DNA from 3 places in the Streptomyces sp. SCA2-17 genome. Region 2 is predicted to be linked to each of the others. Evidence: riboswitches for the same ligand, from Rfam matches in the RefSeq annotation. Region 2 holds a riboswitch; each other region holds the start of a gene.
The links. Region 2 has a riboswitch for cobalamin ahead of PS271_RS05305 (cobalamin biosynthesis protein). Riboswitches for the same ligand answer to the same signal wherever they lie in the genome.
Positions count from the first base shown of each region.

Region 1 (10,105 bases), 4.6 Mb from region 2:
GTACGGGGAGTCCTTGGGCGGCACGCCGTCGGCGTTGCGCTTCAGCGCGCGGTACGCCTCCTCCTCGTGGCCCTTCAGCAGCCCGTGCTGGTAGGCGTTGGTGAGGAAGGGGGTCACCGGGTCGCCGGTCATGATGTTCGTCTCGACCGTGCCGTAGCCCCACTTGGGCAGCCAGCCGCCGTCCTCCTCCACCCGCAGCACCGACAGGGCCATGTCCCGCGACTCCTTGGGCGCGAGCAGCGCGAGCAGCTGCGCCTGGGTGCGGTAGGTGTCCCACAGGGACCAGTTCTGGTAGTAGGTGAAGTCGCGGGCGCGGTGGACGCGCTGGTCCCAGCCGGTGTAGCGGCCGTCGGCGTCGCTGCCGGTGTTCGGGGCGAGGAACGCGCGGTAGAGCGAGGAGTAGAAGGTGCGGCGCAGTGATGCGGCGCCGCCCTGGACGCGTACGTCGCCCAGGCGGCGCTCCCAGGCGTCGCGCGCGGCGCGGGCCGTACGGTCGAAGCCGTCGTCCTCGGCGCGCAGGTTGCCGGCGGCGCCGTCCGCGTCGACGTAGCTGATGGCCGTGGTGGCCTCCACCGTGCGGTCGCGGGTGGTGTCGAAGCGCACCCAGGCGCCGTTGCGGCCGGTCGAGGTGGACTTCCGGGTGCCCTGCGAGACCTGGTCGCCGTTCCAGGTGCCGAAGGCGGTGAAGGGCCGGTCGAAGCGCGTGATCGTGTAGACCGTGTACGGGCGGGTGTCCTGGCAGAAGCCGCGGCCGGTGATGGCGGAGCGGACGGTCCGGGAGTCGAGGACCTCGGCGGTCGTGGAGACGGTGCGGTGCAGCGACTGCCCGGTGTTGAGCAGGACGTTGGCCTTGTCGGTGGCTGGGAAGGTGTAGCGCTGGTGGCCGGTGCGGCGGCCCGCGGTGAGCTCGGCGGTGATCCCGCCGTAGGAGGAGAGGCCGACCCGGTAGTAGCCGGGGCGGGCGGTCTCGTCGCGGTGGCTGAACTCCGCGGCGTAGCGGGCGTTGTCGGTGCGGGTCACGTCACCGGTGGTGGGCAGCACGGGCAGGTCGCCGCCGATGCGGCAGCCCACGCCGGAGAGGTGCACGGTGCTGAAGCCGCGGATGTGGTTCTGTTTGTAGTCGTAGCCCGTGCTGTGGCCGGTGTCGGGAGAGAGCTGCACCATGCCGAACGGCACGGCCGCGCCGGGGAAGGTGTTCCCCTCGTTCTCGGTGCCGATGAAGGGGTTCACCAGGCCGGTGAGCCCGCCGGCCGCCGCGGCCGGCTCCGGGGCGGCGAGCGAGACCCCGCCCAGTACCGCCGCGAGTGCGAGTGCGGCCGCGCAGGTGCGCGAGCGCAGGTGTCCGGTCCATCTCATCGTCCACGCCCCTCGGGTGACGCCACGTAGGATGCCGACATCGTTGTCAGCGCCGAGGGTAGCGAGTGGTTGACGTGCTGTCATGATGCCCCGCGCGACAGATGTGGCGACGACGGTCACTGACGGCTCACCCCGGCCGGAGTGAGCCCCTCCGGGTTACGCGCCCCCGTACCAGTGCCGTACGAGCCCGCGGAAAACTTCTTGACGCCTCAGGTGTTACGTATAACGATCGTCGTGTGATCTCACCCACGAGCACGTCGTCACCGGACAGGGCCCCGCGGCCGGAGGATTCGGCGGACGGGGAGGTCTCCCCGTGAGCTATGCGGACCTGCTGCGCGGCCCCCATGTGATGAGGCTGCTCCTGGGCACGCTCGTCGGGCGGCTGCCGAGCGCGATGGCCGCCGTCGCCGTCCCGCTGGCGCTGCGTCAGGCGGGCGCGTCGTACGGCTTCGTGGGCGCGGCCGTCGGGGCGTTCGCGGTCGCCTCCGCCGTGGGCGGGCCGCTGCTGGGCCGGATCGTGGACCGGGTGGGGCAGCCGCGGGTGCTGCTGCCGACGGCCCTCGTGGCGGCCGTGGGCTTCGCCGTCGTCGCCGTCGCGCCCGGCAACACCGCGGCCGTCCTGAGCGGCGTCGTGCTCGCCGGTGCGGCCACTCCCCCGCTGGAGCCGTGTCTGCGGGCCCTGTGGCCGGACATCGTCGCGCCCGGGAAGCTGGAGTCGGCGTACGCGCTGGACTCCGCCTCCCAGGAGCTGGTCTTCGTGGGCGGCCCGCTGGTGGTGGCCGGCGGCGTGGCGGTCGCCTCGCCCGCGGCCGCGCTGTGGGCGGGTGCGCTCCTGGGCATCGCCGGGGTGCTCGTCGTCGTCACCGCCCCGCCCGCCCGGGCCTGGAAGGCGCCCGCCCGGCCCGCCGACTGGCTGGGGCCGCTGCGCAGCCGCGGCCTGGCCGTCCTGATCACGGGCCTGACGGGCGTCGGCGTCGCCATCGGCACGCTCAACGTCCTCGTCGTCTCCTACGCGGAAGGCCACCGGATGCCCGGCGGCGCCCCGGCGCTGCTCGCCCTCAACGCGCTCGGCGCCCTCACCGGCGGGCTCGCCTACGGGGCCGTGCGGAACTGGCGGGTGGCGCCGCCGCGGCGCACGCTGCTGATGATGCTGGGCCTGACGGCCGGGTACGGGCTGCTGTGCCTGCTGCCCGCCCCGCCGTACATGGCCTGCTTGATGCTGCTCACCGGGCTGTTCCTCGCGCCCGTGCTCACCGTCGTGTTCGTGCTGGTGGGCGAGCTCGCCCCGGCGGGCACCGTCACCGAGGCGTTCGCCTGGCTGGTGACGCTGATGACGGCGGGCGTGGCGCTGGGGTCGGCCGTCACCGGCACGGTCCTGGAGGGGGCCGGGGCCACGTGGGCAGCGGCGTGCGGCGTACTGGGGGTCGCCGTGGGCACGCTGGTGATCCTCGCCGGGCAGGCGCATCTGGTGCCGGCGGCGCGGGAGGAGGCCGGGGAGGCGCCCGCCCGCGCCGCGGCCTGACCGCGGGCGGGCTCGTGGGTCAGCCCTCGGTCCGGCGTACGGGTCAGGTCTCGGCCGGGGCCGGGGCCGCCGCCGTGCGGGCCGCCCAGCGCTGTTCGACCTTGCCGAAGCGCCAGTAGCCGAGGGCGATCGCCCACACCACCACGAACAGGCCGACGATGACGAAGCCGACGTTGTCGAGGTTCAGGCCGGCGATCCAGCCGGTCACCGCGTCGTCCAGCGCCAGCTTCTCGTGCAGGACGCCGACCAGTTCGATGGTGCCGATGAGGAACGCGACGGCGATGGACAGCCCGGTGATGGTGAGGTTGTAGTAGACCTTGCGGACCGGGTTGGAGAACGCCCACTGGTAGGCGAAGTTCATGAACGTGCCGTCGAGGGTGTCGAACAGGCTCATGCCCGCGGCGAACAGCAGCGGCAGGCACACGATCGCGTACCAGGGCAGGCCCGCGGCGGCGCCGCTGCCCGCCATCACCATCAGCGTCACCTCGGTGGCCGTGTCGAAGCCGAGACCGAAGAGGAAGCCCAGCGGGTACATCTGGCCCGGGCGCGTGATGGAGCGGGTGAAGCGGCCGAGGATGCGGTTCATGAAGCCGCGCGAGTCCAGGTGCTGCTCCAGCTCGGCCTCGTCGTAGCGGCCCTCGCGCATCGCGCGGAAGATCTTCAGGATGCCGGCGAGGGCGATGAGGTTGAGCGCGGCGATGAGGTAGAGGAAGCCGCCGGAGACCGTGGTGCCGACCACGCCGAGCGTCTGGTGGGTCGTGGACTCCTCGTCCATCAGCTTCCCGGCGATCTGCGTGCCGCCCGCCACCAGGGCGGCCATGGCGACGACGACGCTGGAGTGGCCGAGGGCGAACCAGAAGCCGACGGAGACCGGGCGCTTGCCGTCGGCCATCAGCTTGCGGGTGGTGTTGTCGATGGCGGCGATGTGGTCGGCGTCGAAGGCGTGCCGCATGCCGAGGGTGTAGGCGGTGATGCCGAGGCCGACGCCGTAGACCTTGGAGCCGACGGTGTAGTGGTTGGGGACGACGAGCAGGTAGAGCACGCCGAACGCGACGACGTGCAGGGCGGCGATGACGGCCAGCAGGCCGGCGGTGCGCACGGTGTCCTGGCGGCGCCAGCGGAAGGCGGGCGCGGTGCCGCCGGTCGAATCGGTGGATCGGGACATGGGGTTGAACGCTCCAGCACCTCGTGGACCATTTGCGAGATGCCGTGGCCGGTCTCCTGGCTTACGGGTCCGTTCGCGCCCGCCCCCGCCTTCCCGGCAGCCGGCTGCGGCCAGTGGCTCCGCGCGCCCGTGGGGCGGCGCGCGGAATGGGACGGTCACTCCCCGATCACAGTGGCGAGGGCCGCTCCGGACTGGGACCTCGATGGTCCTTCACCGGTCTTCCCGAACACCACGGCCGGGTCACTTTAGCGCCCGGAGGACGCCGATGCGAAGGTCAGGCAGCTGCGAAGTCTTTGCAAGTGTGTCGCCGGGATGCCCGGCCCCGGCGCCGCGCCGGCCCGCTCAGTTCCCCCGCCCGCCGTCCAGCGCCTGCCCGCCGAAGCTGCCCTCGCCCTCGGACGCCCGCTGCCACCAGGCCTCCAGGGCGGGCTGGTCCATGGCCGCCCACGCGGGCGTGGCCTGCACCTGGGCGCGGCCGAGGCGGCGGCCGAGGCTGACGACGGCGCGGCCGGCGGGCGTCCGCGCGGCGTCGTACGCGGCCACGGCCCTGTCCCAGCTTCCGGCGCCGGCCAGGCAGCGCTCCAGCACGGTCGCGTCCTGGAGGGCCTTCACCGCGCCGCTGCCGCAGTGCGGCCGGGCGACGGCGGCCGCGTCGCCGACGAGGACGAGCCGGCCCTCCCCGTAGCGCGGCACGCACAGGTCGTAGACGGGCTGGACATAGGTGGCGTCCTTGGGCGTGCGCCGGACGACCTCCTGCCAGTACGGCGGGAAGTGCGCGTCCACGACGGTGCGGTGATGTGCCGTCAGCGCCTCGGGCACGCGACTCGGCGGGAGACCCGCCGCGTCGTCGACCGACAGGGCGTGGGCCGGGTCGTCGGGCGCGGTGTAGAAGACCCAGTTGGCGCTGGTACCCATGCCGCCCGGACCGGGGATGCGATAGACGATCATGTGGCCGCCGGGGAAGGCGACCGTGGCGGCCTCTTCCCGGGCCCACGCGCCGGCCGGCCCGGGCAGCTCCTCCTCCGGGAGGGCGCCGCGCCACGCCAGGTATCCGGCGTAACCGGGCACGGTCGCGTTCCGGGTTGCGGCCCGGACGGCCGAGCGGTATCCGTCGGCGCCGATCACGAGGTCGAAGCGTTCCTCGCGGCCGCCGGCCAGGCGCAGCACGGCCCCGTCGGGCCCGGGCAGCACCCGCTCGACCGCCGTGCCGCGCTCGTAGCCGACGGAGGAGGGTATGCGGGCACGCAAGGCGCTCCACAACGACCCCCAGTTGTACGAACGGAACCCGAACGGAAGCGCTCCCACCCGCCGCCCGGCCCGGCTCCCGGCGTCGCGCACGATCCAGGGGCGCGAGGTCAGCCGCACCCACGGCACGTCCGGGCCCAGGTGCCCGGCCGCCTCCAGCTCCGCGTAGCGCCGCTCGTGGACGGCGAGGCCGATGCCCCGGTCCGCGAGCCCTCCGGCCGCCCGCTCGAAGACCACCACCTCGCCGGCGCCCGCGCGCGCCACGGCGAGCGCGGCCGCGCACCCCGCGATCGAGCCGCCCACGACCGCCACCCGTCCTGTCAGCATCCCCACCCCTTTCGTCACCCCCGTCGCAGACGGAACCTACCCGGCCGTTTGCAGCCGCAGCCGCCGGGCGTGCCCGAACGGTGGACGGGGCCGACACGCCGGTGCTACCAGTGCATTGAACGCATAATCAGGTCAGCCGGACCCCATCCGGCACGAGAAGGGGCTGACCGCCATGGCAGGTACGGCAGGCACGTCAGGCAGGGGCAGACCGCCGGCGGACCCGGACGAGGTCGGCTTCGTACGCCGGATCGGCCTGTTCCAGGCCACCGCCATCAACATGAGCCAGATGTGCGGCATAGGCCCCTTCGTCACCATCCCCCTGATGGTCGCGGCCTTCGGCGGCCCGCACGCCGTCATCGGGTTCGTCGCGGGCGCCGTGCTGGCGCTGGCCGACGGGCTGATCTGGGCCGAGCTCGGGGCCTCGCTGCCGGGCGCGGGCGGCAGCTACGTCTATCTGCGCCAGGCCTTCCAGTACCGCACGGGAAAGCTGATGCCGTTCCTGTTCGTCTGGACGATGATGCTCTACTTCCCGCTGGTCCTCTCGACGGGCGTCATCGGCTTCGTGCAGTACCTGACGTACCTCTGGCCCGGCATGACCGCGACGCAGGGCGACGCGACCGGCCTGGTGCTCATCGCCCTGGTCGTGGCGCTGCTGTGGGGCCGGGTGGAGAACCTGGCGCGGATCACCGCCGTGCTGTGGTGCGTGATGATCGCCTCCGTCGTGCTGGTGATCGTCGCCTCCTACACCCACTTCAGCGCGGACCTGGCCTTCACCTACCCGTCGGGCGCCTTCGAGCTGACGTCAAGTCACTTCTGGATCGGCTTCGCGGCGGGCCTGACCATCGGCATCTACGACTACGGCGGCTACAACACGACCGCGTACATGGGCGCCGAGATCAAGAATCCCGGGCGCACCATCCCGCGCTCCATCATCTACTCCATCCTCGGCATCATGGCCATCTATCTGCTCCTCCAGATCGGGACCCTGGGCGTGGTCGACTGGAAGGAGATGCTCGACCCCGACAGTCCGGCGTCCTCGTCCGTCGCCTCGGCGGTGCTGGAGGCGACGTGGGGCAAGGGCGCGGCGGACGCCGTCACCGTGCTGATCCTCGTCACGGCCGTGGCCTCGATCTTCACGGGAATGCTCGGCGCCTCCCGGATCCCGTACCACGCGGCCCGGGAGAAGGTCTTCTTCCGCGCCTTCGGCATCCTGCACCAGCGGCACCGCTTCCCCGTGCTGGGGCTGCTGTCCATGGGCGGGATCGGCTGCGTGGCCTTCCTGATAGGACGTCATACGGATCTGGCGACGCTCATCCAGCTGCTGCTGACGGTCGTGGTGCTCGTCCAGGCGCTCGGTCAGATCGCGGCCGTCACGGTGCTGCGGCGGCGCCAGCCCGCGCTGCGGCGCCCGTACCGGATGTGGCTCTACCCGCTGCCGAGCCTGGTCGCGCTCGTCGGATGGCTCGTCATCTACGGCTACGCGGACCGGAATTCCCCCGGCCGGCACCCCATCGAATGGTCCCTGGCCTGGGTCGGGGCGGGCTGCGTGGCCTTCCTGCTCTGGGCGCGCTACGAGAAGGTGTGGCCGTTCGGGCCGCGGGAGATCAGCGAGGAGTACCTGCACGGCGCCGACCCCGGCACGGAACCGGATGCGGAGGCGGAGACGGCAGGGACACGTACCGTGCCCGACCCCCGGCCGGACGCCGAGGGCGGCACCGGACCCGACGCGGGCCCCGGCCCGGACCCCGACGCCGACCCCGGCACCGGAGTTCCCGCCGAGCGGTGATACTTGCATTCATGCCTGTTTCTGCCTCCCCGCACTCCCCTCCCGCCCCGCGCACACCTGCCGCACGCCGCCGCAGGCTGTACTGGCACCGCCTCTTCTTCGGGCTGTGGTACCGCCCGGTCGAGATCCTGGACGAGGCGCGGGACCGGAGCGTGTGGGGGGCGGCGGCGTTCCTCTGCGTGCTCTGCGGGGCGCTGGGGACGATGGGCCGCGACGGCTTCTGGGAAGGGTGGCGGGTGGGCCCCGCGTTCGCCCTGGAGGCCATGGCGATAGCCGACGTGGTCCTCGTCCTCGCGAGCCTGCTGCTGGGCATCGCCACGCAGGCCATCGCGCGCCGGCTCGGCGGCAACGGCAAGTTCGGCCCGACGGTGACGCTGTTCGTCGTGGTGTTCTGGGCGACGGACCTGCCGCGGCTCGCCCTGGACGCGTGCCTGCCCGGGGGCTCCTTCCCCGTACGGGCAGCCGCCTGGGTCACCTCGGCCTTCGGCTACGCCTTCGCCACGCTGCTGATCCGCGGTCAGCACCACCTGCCCACACACAAGGCCGTGGCGGCGGTGAGCATACAGATGCTGGCGGCGGTGGCCCTGCTGAAGTTCCCTGCCGCCACGGGCTGACGCGCCCGGAGATCCCCTTGAGGGAGTCGAGGGCCCGCCCGGTGCGACGGGGGATGCACACCGGGCGGGCTCGAGGACAGTTCTACCTCATCAAGGATGGGTCATGCACCAAAAACCTGTTCGGCTTTGCCCGCTACCAGCGCACAGGGAGCGAAATCAGGCCACGTGCCCGCACCGAGGGCCGCCACGCGAGCTCCTCCCGCGCCACGTCGAGCGCGAGCCCCGGAAGCCGCTCCAGCAGCGCTGCCAGCGCGGTTTCCGTCTCCATCCTGGCCAGCGGGGCCCCGAGGCAGTGGTGGATCCCGTGCCCCAGCGCCAGATGACCGGAACGATCACGGTTCAGATCCAGCCGATCCGGCTCGGAAAAGTGATGAGGGTCACGATTGGCGGCGGCGAGGGACAGCAGGACGGTCTCCCCGGCGGGTACGGTCACCCCGCCGATCTCCACGTTCTCCAGCGGAAACCTCCGGATCGCGAGCGCCGCGGGCCCGTCCCACCGCATGAACTCCTCGACGGCCGTCCCGAGTCCGGCCGGATTCGCTCGCAAAGACTCCATCAAGACCGGGTGGTCCAGCAGGGCCAGAACGGCGTTGGCGATCAGATGGACGGTGTTCTCGTAGCCCGCGAAGAGGATGAGGAACGCGAGCGAGCTCAACTCGTCCTCGGAGAGCCGGTCGGTCCCCTTGCTCCCGTCGCCCTCGCCGTCACGGGCCGCGATGAGGTCGGAGAGCAGGTCGTCGCCGGGGGTGGCGCGCTTGCTCGCGATGAGGCCGGTGAAGAAGCGCATCATGTTGCCGATGGCTTCCTTCATGAGGTGGGTCCGCGTGGGATCGGGCACGAGCATGGCGTCGGTCCACGCCCGGAAGTCCAGCCGCTGGTCCTGCGGCACGCCCAGCAGGTCGCATATGACGGTGATGGGCAGGGGACCCGCGTAGGACGCCAGCAGGTCCATGCGTCCCTCGGCCTCGACCGCGTCGAGGAGTTCGTCGGCGACCTTGCGCACGGGCTCGCGGAGCTTGTCCACGCGGCCGGGGGTGAAGGCCTTGACGACGAGGCGGCGGATGCGGGTGTGGTCCGGGGGGTCCATGTTCAGGAGGTTCCGGTCGAGGGCCGGAGGCAGACTGAATCCGGTGTAGTTGTCGCGCGAGGCGTTGGCCTTGTCCAGGGACAGCCGCGGATCGGCGAGCGCCCGGCGGACGTCCTCGTAGCGGGTCACCAGCCAGGCGGGCCGCCCGTCGGGGCCGGTGATGCGGTGGACGGGGGCGGCCTCGCGGAGCTCGGCGTACGTGCCGTACGGGTCGGCGATGAGTGCGGAGACTGGTGAGTTCTGCATGGCGCCCGACTCTAGAAGATCAGACCGTCCGGCACGTAAAGGACCGGAGCCGCGTGCCGGACCCCGCGGGAGGAGACGCGCACGGGCGGCGCCGGATCCGTCGTGGTGACGGACCCGGCGCCGGCCTGTGGCGCAGGCGGCCTTGACCCCCGTCCAGGGCCGCCTCGTCCATGGGCCGCACGCCGTCAGGGACGGCGTGCTGCGCTGATCTCCCGTAGTTCGTCGAGGACGGCGTCGACCATCGGGTCGTGGTAGACGTCCGCGACGAGGGCCAGGTGTTCGTGCTCCTCGGCCGGATCAGCGCTGACGGTGATGACGACGCTGTCGGCGTGCGGTGCGGGTACGTGCCCGGTGACCTGGTTCTGCAGGCCGCGCCGGAGGGCGGCGGCCTCCACGACCGCGGCGAGGCGGCGCTCGTCGAGCGCGGCGCCGGTCGCCTTGCGGCGGGCGATGTCCAGGGCGGCGGGCTCGACGTGGCGGCGGATGCCGCGCTGGATGTCGCGGATCTCGGCCATCTGCCGGTTCGCCCGCCACTCCAGGTCGGCGAAGGGCCAGCGGCCCGTCATGCCCTGCCCGCTGAGGGTGACCTCGGGGGCGTGCGCGGTGACGGCCTGCCAGAGCGGCTGCAGCCGGCGGAGCCTGCGCCAGGCGGCGGCGCGGGGCCCGGCGGCGGGCAGCGAGAAGCCGAGCAGGACCAGCAGCGCGGCCACCGAAGCACTCATCGGGGCGACGCCGTTGGACAGCCAGTAGGCGTCGT
Region 1 is NZ_CP117521.1:5,816,423-5,826,527, reverse strand. Features, by position in the region: gene PS271_RS26095 (GH92 family glycosyl hydrolase) at 1-1,356, opposite strand, end outside; gene PS271_RS26090 (MFS transporter) at 1,670-2,878, shown strand; gene nicT (Nickel transporter NicT) at 2,922-4,043, opposite strand; cobalamin riboswitch at 4,073-4,292, opposite strand; gene PS271_RS26080 (FAD binding domain-containing protein) at 4,386-5,615, opposite strand; gene PS271_RS26075 (APC family permease) at 5,788-7,401, shown strand; gene PS271_RS26070 (hypothetical protein) at 7,413-8,015, shown strand; gene PS271_RS26065 (cytochrome P450 family protein) at 8,149-9,348, opposite strand; gene PS271_RS26060 (MAB_1171c family putative transporter) at 9,534-10,105, opposite strand, start outside.
Region 1: it holds a riboswitch for cobalamin, as region 2 does, so the genes downstream of both, nicT (Nickel transporter NicT) here and PS271_RS05305 (cobalamin biosynthesis protein) in region 2, are expected to answer to the same signal.

Region 2 (10,105 bases):
ACCCGTACCTCCGGGTCCCAGGACGCGAAGCCGTGCACCAGCGCGGCCACCGAACGCGACTGCGACGACGCGTCGACGACCAGCACGACCGGCGCCTTCAGCAGCTTCGCCACGTGCGCCGTCGACGCCAGCTCGCCCTGCCCGCTCGCCCCGTCGTACAGGCCCATCACGCCCTCGACCACCGCGACGTCGCAGCCCGCTGCCCCGTGCAGGAACAGCGGGGCGATCCGCTCGGGGCCGCACATGTACGCGTCGAGGTTGCGGCCGGGCCGCCCCGTCGCCAGCGCGTGGTAGCCGGGGTCGATGTAGTCCGGGCCGACCTTGTGCGGGGACACGGCGAGGCCCGCGTCCGTGAAGGCCCGCATCAGGCCGGTGGCCACCGTGGTCTTGCCGCTGCCGGAGGCCGGCGCGGCGATGACCAGGCGGGGGATGCGCGTACTCACCACTCGATGCCCCGCTGGCCCTTCTGGCCGGTGTCCATCGGGTGCTTCACCTTCGACATGTCCGTCACCAGGTCCGCGAACTCGACCAGCTTCTCCGGGGCGTTGCGGCCCGTGATGACCACGTGCTGAGTGCCGGGGCGGTTGCGCAGCACCTCGACCACCTCGTCCGTGTCGATCCACCCCCAGTGCAGGGGGTAGGCGAACTCGTCCAGCACGTACAGCTTGTACCGCTCGGCCGCCAGGTCGCGCTTGACCTGCTCCCAGCCCTCGCGCGCCTTCTCCTCGTTCGAGAGTTCGCCCTCTTTGGCGTCGCGCTGGATCCACGACCAGCCCTCGCCCATCTTGTGCCAGTCGACGCTGCCGCCTTCGCCCGACGCACCGAGCACCCGCAGGGCGTTCTCCTCGCCGACCTTCCACTTCGCCGACTTCACGAACTGGAACACCCCGATCGGCCAGCCCTGGTTCCAGGCCCGCAGCGCCAGGCCGAACGCCGCCGTCGACTTGCCCTTGCCGATGCCGGTGTGGACGAAGACGAGCGGCCGGTTGCGGCGCTGGCGCGTCGTGAGGCCGTCGTCGGGAACGGTGGTCGGCTGCCCCTTGGGCATTACGCGGCCCTCCTGGTGTGAGTGGTCCGTACGGTGTGTACGAGCGCGGAGATGCTGTCCGCGCGCAGCTCGTCCAGCGTCACGACCGGGCCGCGCAGCTCGCGGCCCAGCTCGGCGGCGAGCCCGAGCCGCACCGGCCCCTGCTCGCAGTCCACGACCACCGACGCCGTGCCCTCGCCGGCCAGCAGCCGCGCCGCGCGCGCCGCCCGTGCCAGCGGCTCGGGGCCGCCCGTCGCCCGCCCGTCGGTGACCACGACCACCAGCGGCCGCCGCGACGGGTCGCGCAGCCGCTCCACCCGCAGGACGTCGTGCGCCCGCAGCAGGCCCGCCGCGAGCGGCGTGCGGCCGCCCGTCGGCAGCTTCTCCAGCCGGGCCGCGCCGGCGTCCACCGACGAGGTCGGCGGCAGCGCCACCTCGGCGCCCGCGCCGCGGAACGTGATCATCCCGATCTTGTCGCGGCGCTGGTACGCGTCCAGCAGCAGCGACAGCACCGCGCCCTTCACGGCGCTCATCCGCTTCCGGGCCGCCATGGAGCCGGAGGCGTCCACGACGAACAGCACGAGATTGCCCTCGCGGCCCTCGCGCACCGCCTCCCGCAGGTCGTCGCGGCGCACGACCAGGCCGGGGCCGCTGCGGCCGCGCGCCCGCTGGTGCGGCGCGGCCGCCTGCACCGTCGCGGCCAGGTGCAGGCGGGACAGGGCGCCGCGGGGACGGCGGGAACCGGTCGTCCGGCCGTGCGCCGTACGGGCCCGCGAGCGGCGGCCGTCGGCGCCCTCGCCGAGACCGGGGACGTCGAACCGGCGGGTCCGGAAGGGGGCGGAGGCGGCCACGGCGGGGGCCTCGGGGGCTTCTCCGGCCGCGGGCGCGCTCTCAGGGGCGTCCGGGGTCTCCCGGGAGGCGGGGCCGGAGTCGGCCCCGGTCTCGGCGGGCTCCTGCCGCTGCTGCGGCACGTCGGGCGCGCCGTCAGCGGCCGGGCCGTCCTGCGGGGGCTGCTGCCCGCCGCCGTCGGGACCGCCGGGGCCGTCGTCGTCCGGGCCTTCCGGCTCCGGGCCCGGCTCGGGGTCCGGCTCCTCGTCCTCGAAGCTGTTGAGGATCTCGTCGAGCTTGTCCTCGTCCAGGCCCGGGGCGTCGAAGGGGTTGCGCCGGCGCCGGTGCGGCAGCGACAGCAGCGCTGCCTGCCGGACGTCCGCCGTCGTCACGTCCGTACGGCCCGCCCACGCGGCCAGCGCCGTCGCCGTCCGCGCGGTGACGATGTCGGCGCGCATGCCGTCCACCTCGAACCCGGCGCACACGGCGGCGATGCGGCGCAGCGCGCCGTCACCCAGCCGCACGTCCGGCAGCAGCGCCCGCGCGGCGGCGATGCGCTCGCGCAGCCCGTCCTCCTCCGCCGCCCACTTGGCGGCGAACGCGGCCGGGTCCTCGTCGTAGGCGAGGCGGCGGCGTACGACCTCGACGCGCTCGTCGGGCTCGCGCGAGGCCGCGACCTCGACGGTCAGGCCGAAGCGGTCGAGGAGCTGGGGGCGGAGCTCGCCCTCTTCGGGGTTCATGGTGCCGACGAGCAGGAAGCGGGACGCGTGACGGACCGACACTCCCTCACGCTCGACGGAGGAGGAGCCGGTGGCCGCCGCGTCGAGCAGCGAGTCGACCAGGTGGTCCCCGAGGAGATTGACCTCGTCGACGTAGAGGACGCCCCGGTGCGCGGCGGCCAGCAGGCCCGGCTCGAACGCCTTCACGCCCTCGCCCAGCGCCCGCTCGATGTCGAGCGCCCCGACGAGCCGGTCCTCGGACGCGCCGACGGGCAGCTCGACCATGCGGGCGGGCCGGGAGGCGCTCGGCCCGCCCTCGTGCGGGCCGTCGGGGCACGAGGGGTCCGGGGCGGCGGGGTCGCAGGAGAAGCGGCAGTCGGGGACTGCCACGACGTCGGGCAGCAGCGTGGCCAGGCTGCGGACGGCGGTCGTCTTGGCCGTACCTTTCTCGCCCCGTACGAGCACTCCGCCGATGGACGGCGAGATGGCGTTGAGCAGCAGGCCCAGCCGCATGTCGTCCATGCCGACGATCGCGGTGAACGGGTAGGTGGCCGAGGCCATCAGGTGGTACCCCCTTCGAGGGAATCGATCCGGCTGGGAACTTCGGTGGCCGCTGGACCCGGCAGAGTGTTGCCGTGCCCCGCGCGAGCGGGGGTGAGCCGGGGACTGCCAAGACGACGACGGTCCGGGCTCTGTTCTCTCTGCGCAGGCGGAGGTGGGGCCCCCGGCGGTATGAACCGTAGACCGCTGGGCACCCCGTCCTCGATCAGCCGCAGCAGCGCGTCCGTGTCCGCGTGTTCCTCGATCAGGTCGCCCAGCCGGTCCAGCTGTTCCTCGCGCAGCGCCGCGAACGACGTGTCCGGGGCCGGGACGAACGCCCTCCCCGCCGCCTCCGCGACGCGCCGCAGGAACGCCCGGCGGAAGCCGTCGCTCTCCAGGGAGCCGTGCCAGTGCGTGCCCCACACCGAGCCCACCCGGCAGCCGTCCAGGAACGGTTCGTCCCCGCCCCGCACGTCCGCCACGCCGTGGTGGATCTCGTAGCCCTCCACGGGCTCGCCCAGGGCCGTGCCCACCGGTCTCGCCAGGGTCTTCTCCGCGGCGAAGCGGATGCGCACCGGCAGCAGGCCCAGCCCCTCGACCGTGCCCGCCTTCGACTCGACCTCGTCCTCGATGCGCTCGCCCAGCACCTGGAAGCCGCCGCAGATGCCCAGCACCGGGCGGCCCTCCGCCGCGCGCCGCGCGAGCGCGTCCGCGAGGCCGCGCTCGCGCAGCCACGCCAGCGCGCGCACCGTGCCGCGCGTGCCCGGCACGACCACCAGGTCGGCGTCCGCGAGCTCCTCCGCGCGGTCGACGAAGCGCACGACCACGCCCGGCTCGGCCGCCAGCGCGTCCACGTCCGTGAAGTTCGACATCAGCGGCACCGCGCACACCGCGACCCGCAGCACGTCCGCCCCGTGCGGCGGCGCCACCACCGACTCGCGCACCGCGCCCCGCAGGGAGACCCGCAGGCCGTCCTCCTCGTCGATGCCGAGGCCGTGCGCGAACGGCAGGACGCCGAACGTCCGCCGGCCCGTCAGCTCGTACAGCATGTCCAGGCCCGGCTCCAGCAGCGTCACGTCGCCCCGGAACTTGTTGACGACGTAACCCGCTATCAGCTCCTGGTCCTCCGGCGACAGCAGCGCCGTCGTGCCGAAGAACGACGCGAAGACCCCGCCGCGGTCGATGTCGCCCACCACGACCACGGGCAGCCGGGCCGCCCGGGCGATGCCCATGTTGACGATGTCGCTGCGCCGCAGGTTGATCTCGGCCGGGCTGCCCGCGCCCTCGCAGATCACCGCGTCGTGCGTGCGCCGCAGCTCCTCCAGGCACTCGGTCACCGTGCCGAACAACTGCTCCTGGCGGCCCGCGTGGTAGCCGCGGGCACTCAGCTCGCCGACCGGCTTGCCCATCAGGACGACCTGGCTGCTGCGGTCCCCGCCGGGCTTCAGCAGGACGGGGTTCATGAGCGCGCTCGGCTCCACGCGGGCCGCGGCCGCCTGCATGGCCTGCGCGCGGCCTATCTCCGCGCCCTCGCGCGTCACGAACGAGTTGAGCGACATGTTCTGCGCCTTGAACGGCGCGACCTTGACGCCCTTGCGGACCAGCCAGCGGCAGATGCCGGCCGTCACCACGCTCTTGCCCGCGTCCGAGGTGGTGCCGGCCACCAGCAGGCCCCCGCCCAGCGGGCCCCCGGGCCCGCTCCTGTCAGCCGTCACCGGTTCCTCCTTGCCGTCGTCAACAGGCTGCCCACTGTGCGGGCCGCCACCGCCGTCCCCAGGGCCAGCAGCGACACGCGGCGCGAGAGGCGTACCGCGCGCTCGATGTCGTCCGTCCGCACGGGGCGGTTCTCCGCGCCCAGGACGGGGCGGTGCTCGACCCGGCCCGCGTACGCGAGCGTGCCGCCCAGCCGCACGCCGAGCGCCCCCGCGAACGCCGCCTCCACGGGGCCCGCGTTGGGGCTCGGGTGACGGGAAGCGTCGCGCCGGGCCACGCGCCAGGCGCCGCGCCGGTCCGGGCCCGCGAGGACGGTGAGGGCGGCGGTCAGGCGGGCGCCGGGCCAGCCGGCCACGTCGTCCAGGCGGGCCGAGGCCCAGCCGAAGCGGCGGTAACGGGCCGACTTGTGGCCGACCATGGCGTCCAGGGTGTTCACGGCCCGGAACGCCACCAGGCCGGGCACGCCGCCGAACGCGCCCCACACGAGGGCGCCGACGACGGCGTCCGAGGTGTTCTCGGCCACCGACTCCACGACGGCGCGGGCGATCTGCTGACCGTCCAGCGCCTGCGGGTCGCGGCCGCACAGGTGCGGCAGGCGCTCGCGGGCGACGTCCACGTCACCGGCGGCGAGCGCGCCCCCGATGGCGCGCGCCTCGCGGCCCAGCGATGTGCCGCCGAGCACGGCCCAGGTGGCGGCGGCGGTCAGCGCGACCTCGGCGGTACGGGAACGGGAGGCGCGTACGGTACGGGCCAGCAGCGCGGCGCCGGCGGCAGCGCCCCCGGCGCACACCAGCGTGTGCAGGGCGCCGCGGCCGCGGTCGTCGCGCCACAGGCGCTGCTCCACGGCGAGCGCGGCGCGGCCGAACGCGGCGACGGGGTGGCCGCGGCGGGGGTCGCCCAGGACGCGGTCACCGAGGAAGCCGAGGGCGGCGCCGCACGCGAAACCGATCGGGTCGGCACGCATCGGCTCAGACCGCCGTCACGCCTCGGCGGGGGAAGAGGGTGCTGCGGGGCGTTCGGTGGCGGGCGCCGGGCATGACGATGTGTCCTCACTCAGGGTCCGCGCCCTGGCTCGACGTGACCGGCGACCAGAGTCTCCTGGCTCCCGGATCCGCGTCCGCCCCGGCCTTCCGGCTCGCCGCCGTGGCCATGGTGTGGGGAGACGCTCCCCGGTGACAGTGGCGGGACCGCGCCGGATTCGCACCGGCTTCCTCTGCTGTCGCCGTTTGGCTCCGGAAGTCCACCATGCGCCGCGGGCGCCGTCAACTCATGTCTGACCTGGCCCGACGCGGACGCCTCCGGCGGGAGTTCTGTTGCGCGGCAACGGAATTGCCCCTGGGCACGCGAACGGCCGGGCCCCCTCGGGGGCCCGGCCGTCGTCGTCGGAGCGTGCGCTTACGCCACGATCAAGTAGATGCCGTAGCCCACGGCCGCCGCGCACAGGGCGAAGCACGCGTACGCGCCGGAGCGCGCGAGCGCCCCCGCGCCCGTACCCGCGGCCGCGTCCGCCGAGGCCCCCGTGCGGGGCGCCGTGCCCATGATGCCGAGGGTGAAGATGCCCACCAGGCCGACCGTCACCACGAGGCTGACGCCGAAGACCTGGCCGAGAGCTGCCCAGTCGATGTGCATGCTGTGTCTTCCTTATGCCTTAGCTCGCCGCGGCGGCGGCAGGAGCCCGCCCGGCCTCGGGGGAGGGGGAGGCCGCGGAGGCCAGGGGCCCGGCCGGCGGCGGGGCGACGGCCTGCAGGGCCGCGGTGACGACACCGGCCGGCTCGGCGCCGGCGACGGCGTCGCGCGCGTCCAGGTCGTCGTGGGTGACGGGCTTGCGGCGCGAGGCCAGCCAGATCGCGGCGGAGACGCCCAGGCCGAGGACGGCGACCGCGCCGACGCCCCAGTCGCCCTGGTCGGCGAGGAGGGCCGCGCCGCCGGCGACGAGGCCGGCCGCGGGCAGGGTCAGGCCCCAGGCCATGACCATGCGCCCGGCGGTGGACCAGCGCACGACGCCGCCCTTGCGGCCGAGGCCGGCGCCCATGATCGAGCCGGAGCAGACCTGGGTGGTGGAGAGCGCGAAGCCGATGTGCGAGGAGGCGAGGATCACGGTCGCGGCGCCGGTCTGGGCGGCGAAGCCCTGCGCGGGCTTGATGTCGGTGAGGCCCTTGCCGAGGGTCTGGATGATGCGCCAGCCGCCCAGGTACGTGCCGAGGGCGATGGCCAGGCCGGCCGAGACGATGACCCACATCGGCGGGTCGGAGTGCGGCGCGACGACGCCGCCGGCGACGAGCGCGAGGGTGATCACGCCCATCGTCTTCTGGGCGTCGTTGGTGCCGTGGGCGAGGGAGACCAGGGCGGCCGAGGCGATCTGCCCGGCGCGGTAGCCCTTGGCGGTGTCGCGCTCGTCGCGGCCGCGGGCGAGCCGGTAGGTGAGCCGGGTCGCGCACCAGGCGGCGAGGCCGGCCACGATCGGCGCGGCGACGGCGGGGATGAGGACCTTCATGACGACCTTGTCGGCATTGACCGCGTCGAAGCCGACGGAGACGATCGTCGCGCCGATGAGACCGCCGAAGAGGGCGTGCGAGGAGCTGGAGGGCAGACCGGCGAGCCAGGTCAGCAGGTTCCAGACGATCGCGCCGACCAGGCCCGCGAAGATGACCTCCGGTCTGATGCCCGCGCTCTCATCGATGATTCCCCCGGAGATCGTCTTGGCGACCTCCACGGACAGGAATGCGCCGACGAGGTTCAGCACGGCCGACATCGCCACTGCCACCTTGGGCTTGAGGGCCCCGGTGGAGATGGTGGTGGCCATGGCGTTGGCCGTGTCGTGGAAGCCGTTCGTAAAGTCGAACACCAAGGCCGTGACGATCACGATCCCGATGAGAAGCGTGATGTGTTCCATTCACCCAGGCAATCAGCTCGATGGTCAGTACAGCGGGGACCGTAAAGACCTTGGGTGAACGGAAGGTGAACTGATCCCGGCACGGCAGTGACGCGAACCGGAGGCAGTAGCGGATGCAGACGGATGGAGGACGGATGACGGAGACCGAGCGGATCCGCCGGACGTGGGCCGATGTCCTGGCCACGGCCCGCCGCACCACCGCCGAGGGCCTCGTCGTGGGCACGTCGGGCAACGTCTCCGCCCGGACCGGCGACGTGATCGTCGTCACACCGAGCGGCGTCCCGTACGACCGGCTGACCGCGCGCGACGCGGTCGCCGTCGACCTGGAGGGCCGCCCGCTCCTCGGCGACCTCGCCCCCACCAGCGAGCTCCCCCTGCACCTGGCGGTCTACCGCGCCACGGACGCCGCCGCGATCGTGCACACGCACGCCGTCCACGCCACGGCCGTCTCCACCCTCGTCGACGAGCTGCCCCTGATCCACTACATGTCCGGCGCCCTCGGCGGGCCGGTCCGCGTCGCCCCGTACGCCCTCTACGGCAGCGACGAGCTGGCCGCGCACGCCCTGGAGGCCCTCGACGGCCGCACCGGCTGCCTCCTGCGTAACCACGGCACCCTCACCTACGGCGCCGCCCTCGACCAGGCCTACGACCGCACCGCGCAGCTGGAGTGGATGTGCCGCGTCTGGCTCACGGCCTCCTCCATACCCGGCCGCGCCCCCGCCCTCCTCACCCCCGCCCAGGCGGACCGGGCGGCGGAGAAGCTCCGCGGCTACGGCTCCCGGCGCTGACCGCCGCGTTCCGGCCAGGGGCGTACGGAGCGCCGCCGTCGCCCACTGGCCGGGTGCGCCGCGGCCGCTCACACTGGACGTGATGGGCATACGAGCGACGGCGGCCGCGGCCGCCGCGACAGCGATCGGTGCCGGCGCAGCCGCCCTCGCGGCCGGCCGGTACGCCTCCGACGCCGCCCTCCGCGCAGCCCCCGGCGGCCCCCCGCCGGACCAGCCGCGCCTCGCCGTCCACTCCGTCGACGGCGACCACATCACCCTCACCCGCCACCAGGCCTCGCTGCGCCCCGGCACCTACGGGCTGACCGGGCGCGGCCTGCACGCCGTCGTCGGCCCCGTCGTCCAGGACGCGCCGCACTCCGCCGACGCCGTCGTCCGCCGCCTGGTGCGCGTCACGCGCGGCGCCCCGGAGCCGGGTGACCGGGTGTGGCTCACCCCGCAGGTCCACGCCGGGAACCCCCGCGACACCCTCGGCCTCGACCACGCCGACGTCACCGTCCCCGGCGAGTTCGGACCGCTCCCCGCCTGGTTCCTGCCCGCCGCCCGCGACACCTGGGTGATCGCCGTGCACGGCCTCGGCGCCACCCGCGAGCACCCCATGGTCGTCATGCCGTTCCTGCACCGCCTGCGGCTGCCGGTCCTCGCCCTCGCCTACCGGGGCGACCCCGGGGCGCCCCGCCCACCGGACGGAATCAGCCGTTTCGGGCTCGCCGAATGGCATGATCTCGCCGCTGCCGTCCGCTATGCCCTGGCCCACGGTGCCCGCCGGGTCGTCCTCCACGGCTGGTCCACCGGCGCCACCATGGCCCTGCTGGCCGTCACCGACCCCGAGCTGCGCCCGCACATCAGCGGCGTCGTCCTCGACTCGCCGGTCCTCGACTGGCCGGCGGCCCTGCACGCCCTGGCCGCCGGCCGCGGCGTGCCCGCCCCGTTCCTCCCGCTCGCCGTGCACGCCGCCCGCGGCCGGACCGGAATGGCCCCCGACGGGCTCGACCGGCTCCGCGACCCGGCCCGGCTCGCCGTCCCCGCCCTCCTGGCCCACGGCCCCGACGACAGCGTCGCCCCGTGGCACACGTCACGCGAACTCGCGGCCGGCCGCCCCGATCTGATCGTCCTGCACACCGTCCGCCGCGCCCCGCACGCCGCGATGTGGAACGCCTCCCCGGAGCGTTACGAAGAGGCGCTGCGGAGGTTCCTCATCCCCTTCATGTGACGCCTCCACAGCCTCCAAGCTGCCCTGATCCAGCGGCAGGAAGTGAATGGTGGAGGGCTGGACAATTGATTCCGATTGGGTTTTCGGAGCGGCAGCGGCAAGACTGCTCCTGTGACGTCCCGTACTCCGCGCGACTCCCGGCTCAGACTTGTCCCCCGACAGCCGATCGCCGCTGCCCGCCGGGCCGTGGCCAACCGAGGCACCCGCCCGGCGCCCCGCCCGCCGGCCGGCACCCCGGCCCCGGCGGAACTGGCCCGGCAGGCCAGAGACTGCCTCACCGGCGCGGTCCGCGTGGCCCGCTGGGCGGCCGACGAGCGAGGCCGCGGCGCCACCCTGCGCCCCGGCACGACCGGCGGGCTCTCCGCGGAGACGGCCGGGCGGGCCGCC
Region 2 is NZ_CP117521.1:1,185,378-1,195,482, reverse strand. Features, by position in the region: gene PS271_RS05325 (cobyrinic acid a,c-diamide synthase CobB) at 1-443, opposite strand, end outside; gene cobO (cob(I)yrinic acid a,c-diamide adenosyltransferase) at 440-1,048, opposite strand; gene PS271_RS05315 (putative cobaltochelatase) at 1,048-3,135, opposite strand; gene PS271_RS05310 (cobyric acid synthase) at 3,135-4,796, opposite strand; gene PS271_RS05305 (cobalamin biosynthesis protein) at 4,826-5,791, opposite strand; cobalamin riboswitch at 5,920-6,040, opposite strand; gene PS271_RS05300 (hypothetical protein) at 6,223-6,456, opposite strand; gene PS271_RS05295 (inorganic phosphate transporter) at 6,476-7,720, opposite strand; gene PS271_RS05290 (class II aldolase/adducin family protein) at 7,855-8,508, shown strand; gene PS271_RS05285 (alpha/beta hydrolase) at 8,591-9,718, shown strand; gene PS271_RS05280 (hypothetical protein) at 9,830-10,105, shown strand, end outside.

Region 3 (10,105 bases), 1.1 Mb from region 2:
CCGCCGGGCGGGTAGGCGGAGCCGAAGAGGCGGTAGAACACGGTGTTCCACGGGGAGAACAGCGGGCGGTCGGACACCTCGATGTCCCCGACCCACTTCACGGAGGCGATGCCCACCCAGGAGGGCACCACCAGGCGCGCCGGGCAGCCGTGGTCGGGCAGGAGCGGCTGCCCGTTCATCTCGTAGGCCAGCAGGACGTCGCCGAGGGCCTTCGCCACGGGCATCGGCCGGCGCACGTGGCCGTAGTCCGTCCCGTGCGCGGTGTACACCGGGTCGAGGCCGCGCGGCATCACGTCCACCGCCCGCCGCGACAGGCCCGCCGCCCGCAGGACGTCCGACAGGCGCGCGCCCCGCCAGCGCGCCGCGCCGACCGCGCCCATCGTCCAGGGAGTGCCGGTGACCGCATCGCCCTGCTGGGCGGCAAAATAACTGCGGCCGTTCCCCGCGCACTCCAGGCACTCGCTCAGGGTCACGGCCGGGAAGGACCGCAGGTCCTCGTACGAGAACTCCACCGCCCGGCCGCGCAGTCCGCCGCCCCACACCGTCAGGCGCCACCGTGCGGGGTCGAGGACGGGGGTCGCCGTGTGGTTACGGACGAAGAACCGGTCGATCGGCGTGTAATAGCCGGTCCCCCGCAGCGCCGCCCAGTTCGTCTCCGCGTTGGTGTCGCGTACGGTGAACAGCTCGGCGGGCAGGGGCTTGACGATCCCAGGCCTCCCCGCGGCCGCCGCGGTGCCCGCTCCGATGCCGGCCCCGGCGGCGGCGAGCCCTGCCGCGGCGCCCATCAGGCGCAGCACGACCCGGCGCGAGAGCCCTTCGCCCGTTGCCTCACCCGACAGGAACTGCCGGAGCCTGTCGCGGTCGTAGGCGCGCTCGGACATTCCCTGACCTCCCCGAACCCAGGAGCAGGCCGCAGCCTCCCCTTCACGGTAGGCCACGCCGGACGGCCCTGTCCCCACCACAATTCGGCCGCGGCGCTCCCCGCGGCCCGGCGGCCGTGAGGAGCTCCTACGAGTCCTTGCCCTCGACGACGCGCCGGGCCGCCTCGCTCTCCGCGGCGGCCGGTGACAGCTCGCTCAGCGTGTCGAGGTCGGTGTCCTCCCGGAGTTCGGTCTCCCAGGCGGCGGCCAGCTTCTCCTGCTGCGGGCGCGGCTGCTTGCGGACCTCGTCGCGGTGGGCCGGGCTCAGGGCCTCCAGGAATCGCTCGACATCGTCGGTCGGCATGGGTTCTCCCTCGTCTGCGTCGACAGCCTTCCCCCTTCCCACTGCCGGCGGCCCCCGGACCCACCGGGCCTTCCCCTTCACCTGAAAGGGGGCAGGGCGGGCGCCGGCAGGCGGAGCCGTGGCCGGGCGGCTACCCGCCCCCTTCGGCGGAGGCGGGCAGCCGCGCGGCGGCAACGGCTACTCCTGCCGTACGTACAGCAGCAGGCGGGCGAACAGGCCGGGCCGGCGCGGCGCGCCGCGGGGCGCGGCCGGGCCGGGGGCGGCGGGCGGCTTCTCCGCGTCCGGGTCCGCGAGGGGCGCGGTGCGCGGGAGGACCTCCGGGGCCGAAGGGCTCGGCGGGTTCGACGGGTGCGTGGAGTCCGGCGGGGCCGGCGGGTTCGGGGCGGCGGCCGGGGGCCGCGCGCCTGCGGCGGAGGCGTGCTCGGGGTCGGGCTCGGGGGCGCGGTAGACCTGGGCGCGCAGATAGGCGCTCAGGACGCGCGCGGGATCGAGGGGCATGACGTCTCTCTGCTTCTCGTGCCTGTGGTGTGAGGGAAGTTCCGGGCGTGCCGGACGCGACGGCCCGTCCCGTACGGGGCGGGACGGGCGGGGGTTCCTCTCAGCAGCGCAGGACGTCGTTGCGCGCGTGGCCCGCGGTGGCCGCGGGGCCTTCGGGTGCCGGCGGTGTCAGCCGGCAGCCGGATGCCCATGGGGATCCGGATCCCTCGGAGTCCTGTGAGGAGGGCAGGCACGTGCGCCTGCCGGGAGAGGCCTGGACGCGGGGCGTGCGGTTGTCCGCGACGCAGTCGTCCGCACTGGCGAACTCCACGGACACGGGGCTCTCTTCCGGGCCGGAGCCCAGGGCCAGCACCGTGCCGCTGCCTCCGGAGAAGAGCAGCAGGACGGAGACCAGCACGGCCACGGCGGCCCGCAACGCGGACTGCGAGGGCGGCGGTGCGGGGCTCCACAGGGTCATGCACCAAGCGTAATCAGTCAATTACTTTGGGCGCATTCCACCGTTCGGGTGAGGGCGCGGGAGCCGGGACGGCATCTCCCGGCGGGAACGGGGCACCTGGCCCGTATGGTCGCACAGCCCGCGGCACGGAACCCGGGTGCGCCGTACGGTCGGAGCAGGGCTTCCCCTCGCACGGCGGCGGCCCCCGGTCACGGCAACGACGGCGGAGGAGGAGCAGGTGACGGATGCCCGGGAGAGTGCGGACCACGTCAGCGTGCATCTGACGGACTGCGGCCATCAGGACGCGGGTGCCGTCTTCGGCGTCCTGGAGGCCGTCTTCCCCGAAGCGGGACCGCCGCGCAGCGAGACCAGCCCGGGCGCGCCCGGCGCGGGCCCCATGATCTGGTGCATGACCGTCGACACCCGCACGCGGCGGGGCGAGGGCGCGGCAGAGCCGGGGCGGGCTCCCCTGTCGGGCACGGTCACGGCCGACCTGTTCGGGGCCGCCGACCCGGTCCGCCAGGTCAAGGAAGAACTGGAGCGCGCCTTCGCCGCCGAGCACCGCGGTCACGTCTCCGGCGAGCACGAAATGGAGCTGCGGCTGCGCCTGGCCACGCGAACCGGCTCGTGAGGCGCGCCACTTCACTCTTCCGTGACCCTGCCCCGCAGCCTAGAGTGACGGTGCAGCTGGTTCGCCCTGCTCGCCAGGCAGGCGCGTCGCAAGAGGGAACCCGGTGGGAATCCGGGACTGCCCCGCAGCGGTGAGCGGGAACGACCGCCGTCATACGCACTGGATCCGCAAGGGTCCGGGAAGCGACGGCCATTAGGTGCCATGTGGCGTGCCCGCGAGTCCGAAGACCTGCCGACTGCCCGTGCGCTGCCGAGCGCACGGAGATCCCGGTGACCTCGAGGGCGGGTCGGCGCACACATCAGGCGGGCACGACGCGGCGGCGCAATGGCGACCGCACCGCGGCAGGCAGTGTCCCGTCAGGTCTGCCGTTCCTTCGCGCCTTCCGCCCGTCCCGGGGTCATGGACGCACGCACGCTCGCGAAGGAGAGTTCCGTGACCAGCAAGTCCGCAGCCGCGGCAGCACAGGCCACCGTCCACGGCTATCCCCGGCAGGGGCAGGGCCGTGAACTGAAGAAGGCGATCGAGGGGTACTGGAAGGGCCGCGTCACGGCCGGTGCCCTGCGGGACACGGCCGCTGCACTGCGCCGTACGAACTGGCAGCAGCTGGCCGGGGCCGGTGTGCACGAAGTGCCCACCGGAGACTTCTCGTTCTACGACCACGTCCTGGACACCAGTGTGATGGTCGGGGCGATTCCCGCGCGGCACCGCGCGGCCGTCGACGCCGACGCCCTGGACGGCTACTTCGCCATGGCCCGTGGCACGCAGGAGGTGGCACCGCTTGAGATGACCAAGTGGTTCGACACCAACTACCACTATCTGGTCCCCGAACTCGGCCCCGACACGGTCTTCTCCGCGGACTCCACCAAGCAGGTCGCGGAGCTGAAGGAGGCTCTGGCGCTGGGCCTGACGGCCCGTCCGGTGCTCGTCGGCCCCGTCACGTACCTGCTGCTGGCCAAGCCCGCGCCGGGCGTCGCCCCGGGCTTCGAGCCGCTCACCCTCCTCGACCGGCTGCTGCCGGTGTACGCCGAGGTGCTCGCCGACCTGCGGGCCGCGGGCGCCGCGTGGGTGCAGCTCGACGAGCCCGCCCTGGTCCAGGACCGCTCCCCCGCCGAGCTGAACGCCGCCGCCCGCGCCTACCGCGATCTGGGCGGCCGCACCGACCGGCCCAAGCTGCTGGTCGCCTCCTACTTCGACCGGCTCGGCGAGGCCCTCCCGGTCCTCGCCAAGGCGCCGGTCGAGGGCCTCGCCCTGGACTTCACCGGCCCCGCCGCCGCCAACCTCGGCGACCTCGCGGCCGCGGGCGGGCTGCCCGGCAAGCGCCTCCTCGCCGGCGTCGTCAACGGCCGCAACGTGTGGATCAACGACTTCGAGAAGTCCCTGTCCGTGCTCGGCACGCTCCTCGGCCTCGCCGACCGGGTCGACGTCTCCTCGTCCTGCTCCCTGCTGCACGTGCCGCTCGACGCGGCGGCCGAGCGGGACATCGACCCGCAGATCGCCCGCTGGCTCGCCTTCGCCCGCCAGAAGACCACCGAGGTGGTCACGCTGGCCCGCGGCCTGGCGCAGGGCCCCGACACCATCGCGGCCGCCCTGGCCGCCAACCGCGCCGACCTGGCCTCGCGGGCCGGCTCGGCCATCACCCGCGACCCGGCCGTCCGCTCCCGCGCCGCCGCCGTCACCGGGTCCGACGGCCGCCGCTCGCAGCCGTACGAGCAGCGGGCCGCCGCCCAGCGGGCCCACCTCGGCCTGCCCCTGCTGCCGGTCACCACGATCGGCTCCTTCCCGCAGACGAGCGAGCTGCGCACCGCCCGCGCCGACCTGCGCGCCGGGCGGATCGACACCGCGGCGTACGAGGAGCGCATCAAGGCCGAGATCCGCGAGGTCATCTCCTACCAGGAGAAGGCGGGCATCGACGTCCTCGTGCACGGCGAGCCCGAGCGCAACGACATGGTGCAGTACTTCGCCGAGCAGCTGACGGGCTATCTGGCCACGCAGCACGGCTGGGTCCAGTCGTACGGCACGCGCTACGTCCGCCCGCCGATCCTCGCCGGGGACATCTCCCGCCCGGAGCCGATGACCGTCCGCTGGACCCAGTACGCCCAGTCGGTGGCCGGCAAGCCCGTCAAGGGCATGCTGACCGGCCCGGTGACCATGCTGGCCTGGTCGTTCGTCCGCGACGACCAGCCGCTCGGCGACACCGCCCGCCAAGTGGCCCTCGCCCTGCGCGACGAGGTCGCCGACCTGGAGGCCGCGGGCACGTCGGTGATCCAGGTGGACGAGCCGGCCCTGCGCGAGACGCTGCCGCTGCGCGCCGCCGACCGCGCCGCGTACCTGGCGTGGGCGACCGAGGCGTTCCGCCTCTCCACCGCGGGCGTCCGGCCGGACACCCAGATCCACACGCACATGTGCTACGCGGAGTTCGGCGACATCCTCCGGGCCATCGACGACCTCGACGCCGACGTCATCAGCCTGGAGGCGGCCCGCTCGCACATGCAGGTCGCCACCGAGCTGGCCACGGCGGGCTACCCGCGCGAGGTCGGGCCCGGCGTCTACGACATCCACTCCCCGCGCATCCCCGGCGCGGACGAGGCCGCGGCGCTGCTGCGCAAGGGGCTGGAGGCGATCCCCGGTGAGCGCCTGTGGGTCAACCCGGACTGCGGACTGAAGACCCGCGGCTGGCCCGAGGTCCGGGCCTCGCTGGACAACCTGGTCACGGCAGCGCGGGAGGTCCGCGCGGAGCTTCCCGGCGGCGCTTCCTGACGCTGAAGTGACGGAGTGAAAGGGGGGCGGACGCCGGCACGACACGGCGTCCGCCCCTCCTGTCTCGTCCCTCCTGCCGTGCGGTCAGCGCGCGGGCAGGATCCGGTCGAGGTGGTAGTCCAGCGTCGTCCGCACGTCGGCGAGGGTGCGCCGGCCGTGGAGCACGTCCATGCCCAGCCCGGTCACCCCGGACACCAGCAGGTCCGCCTCCCGCTCGGGGTCGACGCCGGGCGCCGCCCCCGCCTGCCGGATCAGCCCGGCGACGAGCTGCTCGACGGGCTGGGAGGCGTGCAGGAACACCTCGGCGAGCGCCGGGTCGTTCAGGCTGCGCACGTAGTACGCGACGAAGACGCGCAGGGCGCTGCGGCGCTGCTCGTCCAGGGGCAGGAACTCGTTCAGGACGGCTCCCAGCACCGCCCGCAGGTCCGCCGGGTCGTGCAGCGCGGCCATGCGGGCGCGGGCGCGCCGGTCGTTCTCCTCGTGCAGCAGGTGCAGCGCCGAGACGAGGAGGCCGTGCTTGCTCCCGAAGTGGTACTGGACGACGCGCAGGGAGACCCCCGCCGCGGCCGCGACCTCGCGCATGCTCGCCGCTTCCAGGCCCCGCTCCGCGGCGATCCGCCAGACGGCCTCGGCGATCTGCTGACGCCGCGATCCCCCCTCGGTCATGCGGGCGGCGCCCTCGACGGCCGCGGGCGGGGCCGGCGGCGTACGGCTGCGCTCGCCGGCCCGCCGCCGGTACGCCTTGGCCTGGCAGCTCCGCGAGCAGTAGACGGGCGGGCGGCCGCGGACGGCCACGGCGAGCGGCACGGAACAGACGCGGCACCGGTCCTGATTTTCGTCACGCACAAATGCAGTCTACTCCCGGAAAAATGCGTGACGAAACCCGACATTCTCCCCTCATTTCATTGATACGGTCGTATCAAGAAACCGAACGCTGATCGGAGGGGGCGTCGTGCACGAGGCCTGGTACAGGGTCATGTCCATCGTGGTGTGCGTCGCGGGCATCTGGGAGGGCCCGCTGGCGATCATCTTCCGCCTCGCAAGCGACGACGGCGGGACCGTCATGCGGGCGGCGAACTACCTCTCCTCCCCCTGGTGCTACGTCGTCGCGGTCGCGGCGGGGCTCCTCGCGTACGCCGTGCTGGCCGTCCTCGACGCCGGGCGCAAGAAGGCGCTGGCCCGGCAGGAGGCGCAGAGCGACGCCCGCAGCGCCGCGTAGCCCGTCCGCGCGGTCCGGGTGACACCCGGCGATCATGCGGTTGAGCTCCCGGCGCGCCGGTTACCCATCAGCCGCGGCCCCGTGCGAGGACGCGGGTGCCGGCGAGCCGACAGGGAGCGTGCGGGTGAAAGAGAAGGTCCGGGAGGCGGCCCTGACCGGCTTCGTGGCGCTGGACCGGCGGCTGCCGGCCGCCGAGGCCGCGAAGGCGCTGCTGCGCAAGGCGTTCCCCGACCACTGGACGTTCCTGCTGGGGGAGCTCGCCCTCTACAGCTTCGCCGTCCTGGTGCTCACCGGCTCCTATCTGACGCTCTTCTTCGACCCGGGCATGACGCAGAGCGTGTACGCCGGGCCGTACGAGCCGCTGCGCGGCCTGCGGATGTCGCAGGCGTACCTGTCGACGCTCGACCTGAGCTTCGAGGTGCGGGGCGGGCTGCTCATCCGGCAGGTCCACCACTGGGCCGCGCTCGTCTTCATCGCGGCGATCGCGGTCCACATGCTCCGGGTGTTCTTCACGGGCGCCTTCCGCAGGCCCCGGGAGGCCAACTGGATCGTGGGGCTGACGCTGTTCGTCCTCGCGCTCCTCGAAGGGTTCGCCGGCTACTCGCTGCCGGACGACCTGCTCTCGGGGACGGGGATGCGGACGGCGAACACGATCGTGATGTCGATCCCCGTGGTGGGCACGTACCTGAGCTCGTTCATCTGGCGCGGGGCGTTCCCGGGGCACCTGATCATTCCCCGGCTGTACGTCGTGCACGTGCTGTTCGTGCCCGGGGTGCTGATCGCCCTGATCACCGTGCACCTGATCCTGGTGGTCTACCTCAAGCACACGCACTGGGCGGAGCGCGGCCGGACGAACCGCAACGCCGTCGGGCAGCCCATGTTCCCGCAGTTCATCACGAAGTCCACGGGCCTGTTCCTGATGCTCTTCGGCCTGCTGACCGCGCTCGGCGGGCTCGCCCAGATCAACCCCGTCTGGGCGTACGGGCCCTACCGGGCCGACCAGGTGGCCACCGACGCCCAGCCCGACTGGTACGTGGGGTTCCTGGAGGGCGCCCTGCGCGTGATGCCCCCGTGGGAGACGGTGTTGTGGGGGCACACCTTCATGTGGAACGTGCTGATCCCGACGGTCGTCCTGCCGGGCCTGCTGTTCACGGGCCTCTACCTGTATCCGTTCCTGGAGAAGTGGATCGCCGGGGACCGCTCGGAGCACCACCTGGCCGACCGCCCCCGCAACCAGGCCGCCCGGACGGCGCTGGGCGTGGCCGGCATCGTCTTCTACGCGGTCCTGCTGGCGGCCGGCGGCAACGACGTCATCGCGTTCTCCTTCCGGGTCTCCGTCAACGCCCTGACCTGGATCTTCCGCATCGCGGTGGTCCTCGGCCCGGTGCTCGCGTTCTGGGTCACCCGGCGCATCTGCCTGGCCCTCCAAGCGCACGACCGCAGGCTGCTGGCCGAGGGCCACGAGAGCGGGAACGTCGAGCAGAACGTCCAGGGCGGGCTCGGCGAGGGCCACGAGGCGCTGTCCGCCGCGCAGGGCTACCGCCTGATGGTGCGTGAGGTGCCGGAGCCCCTGACGGCGCCCCGGCCCCGCGCGGAGCTGCCGCGCCGGCAGCGGCTGCGGCTCGCCCTGAGCTCCTGGTACTACGGTCACCGCATCGAGGTCCCGGTGACGCCCGAGCAGCGGCGCGCCGTCGAGGAGCGGACGGCCGCGCCGATCGAACCGGAGGAGCCGGGCACGGCCGCCGGGAAGGGCGAGCCGGCCGGGCGCGGCAGATGACGGCGGAGGCCGGGGCCGCTGACGGCGGGGCCGGTCAGGCGTCGCGCTGCACGTACTGGAAGGCCATGCCGCCGACCCCGGCGGCCAGAACGCCGAAGCCGATGATGAACAGCCACAGCCCGAAGACGATGCCGAGGGCGCTGACGGCGGCGCCCAGGGCGGTCAGCGCCGGATAGGCGCTGCGCGGCGGGAAGAAGTCCAGCGGGCCCGCGCGGTCGGCGATGGCGGCCTTCTTGTCGTCCTCCGGCCGGGGGCCCCGGCGGCGGTAGTTCACGGCGAAGAAGAAGGCCATCAGCGACGCCATGATGAAGGAGACCGTCAGCGCGGCGCTCCCCGCGGGTTCGCGGCCGGACAGCCAGACGTAGACGGCCCCGGTGGCGAGGAAGAAGCCGGCCACGCCGGCGAAGAGGACGGCCTCGGTCTTCATACGGCCTCGGTTTTCATACGTTCTCGGTCTTCATCCGTTCTCGGTCTTCATGGGAAATGCTCCTCGGGCTGCTGCGCCTATCGGGGAAGGCTCTTCTCCTCCGCCGCCTCCAGCGCTTCGGGATGATGCAGGTCGAAGGCCGGGGAATCGGACCGCACCCGCGGCAGTGCGTGGAAGTTGTGGCGCGGCGGCGGGCAGCTCGTGGCCCATTCGAGGGAACGGCCGTAGCCCCAGGGGTCGTCGACGGTCACTTTCGGGGCGTGCCGGGCGGTGTGCCACACGTTGTACAGGAACGGCAGGGTCGAGAGGCCGAGCAGGAACGCGCCGATGGACGAGACGGTGTTCATGAGGGTGAATCCGTCGGCGGCGAGGTAGTCGGCGTAACGCCGGGGCATGCCGGACTGGCCGAGCCAGTGCTGCACCAGGAAGGTGATCTGGAATCCGGCGAAGAGCGTGAAGAAGTGGACCCTCCCGAGCCGTTCGCCGAGCATGCGGCCCGTCCATTTGGGCCACCAGAAGTAGAAGCCGCCGAACATGGCGAAGACGACGGTGCCGAAGAGCACGTAGTGCAGGTGCGCGACGATGAAGTACGTGTCGGTGACGTGGAAGTCGAGCGGCGGCGAGGCGATGAGGACGCCGCTGAGGCCGCCGAGCAGGAAGGTGACGAGGAAGCCGACCGCCCACAGCATGGGCGTCTCGAAGGAGACGCTGCCGCGCCACATCGTGCCGATCCAGTTGAAGAACTTCACCCCGGTGGGGACGGCGATCAGGAAGGACATCAGCGAGAAGAACGGCAGCAGGACGGCGCCGGTCGCGAACATGTGGTGCGCCCACACGGACGCCGACAGCATGGTGATGGCGATGGTGGCGCCCACCATTCCGGCATAGCCGAAGAGCGGTTTGCGGCTGAACACCGGGATGATCTCGGTGATCACGCCGAAGAACGGCAGCGCGACGATGTAGACCTCGGGATGGCCGAAGAACCAGAACAAGTGCTGCCACAGCAGGGCGCCGCCGTTGGCCGCGTCGAAGACGTGGGCGCCGAACTTCCGGTCCGCCTCCAGGCACAGCAGGGCGGCGGTGAGGACGGGAAAGGCGAGCAGCGCCAGGATGGAGGTGAAGAGGATGTTCCAGGT
Region 3 is NZ_CP117521.1:107,008-117,112, forward strand. Features, by position in the region: gene PS271_RS00490 (sulfite oxidase) at 1-881, opposite strand, end outside; gene PS271_RS00495 (hypothetical protein) at 1,009-1,224, opposite strand; gene PS271_RS00500 (hypothetical protein) at 1,402-1,722, opposite strand; gene PS271_RS00505 (hypothetical protein) at 1,823-2,179, opposite strand; gene PS271_RS00510 (hypothetical protein) at 2,397-2,789, shown strand; cobalamin riboswitch at 2,830-3,039, shown strand; gene metE (5-methyltetrahydropteroyltriglutamate--homocysteine S-methyltransferase) at 3,222-5,546, shown strand; gene PS271_RS00520 (TetR/AcrR family transcriptional regulator) at 5,631-6,392, opposite strand; gene PS271_RS00525 (hypothetical protein) at 6,499-6,765, shown strand; gene qcrB (cytochrome bc1 complex cytochrome b subunit) at 6,800-8,542, shown strand; gene ctaF (aa3-type cytochrome oxidase subunit IV) at 8,577-8,969, opposite strand; gene ctaD (aa3-type cytochrome oxidase subunit I) at 9,047-10,105, opposite strand, start outside.
Region 3: it holds a riboswitch for cobalamin, as region 2 does, so the genes downstream of both, metE (5-methyltetrahydropteroyltriglutamate--homocysteine S-methyltransferase) here and PS271_RS05305 (cobalamin biosynthesis protein) in region 2, are expected to answer to the same signal.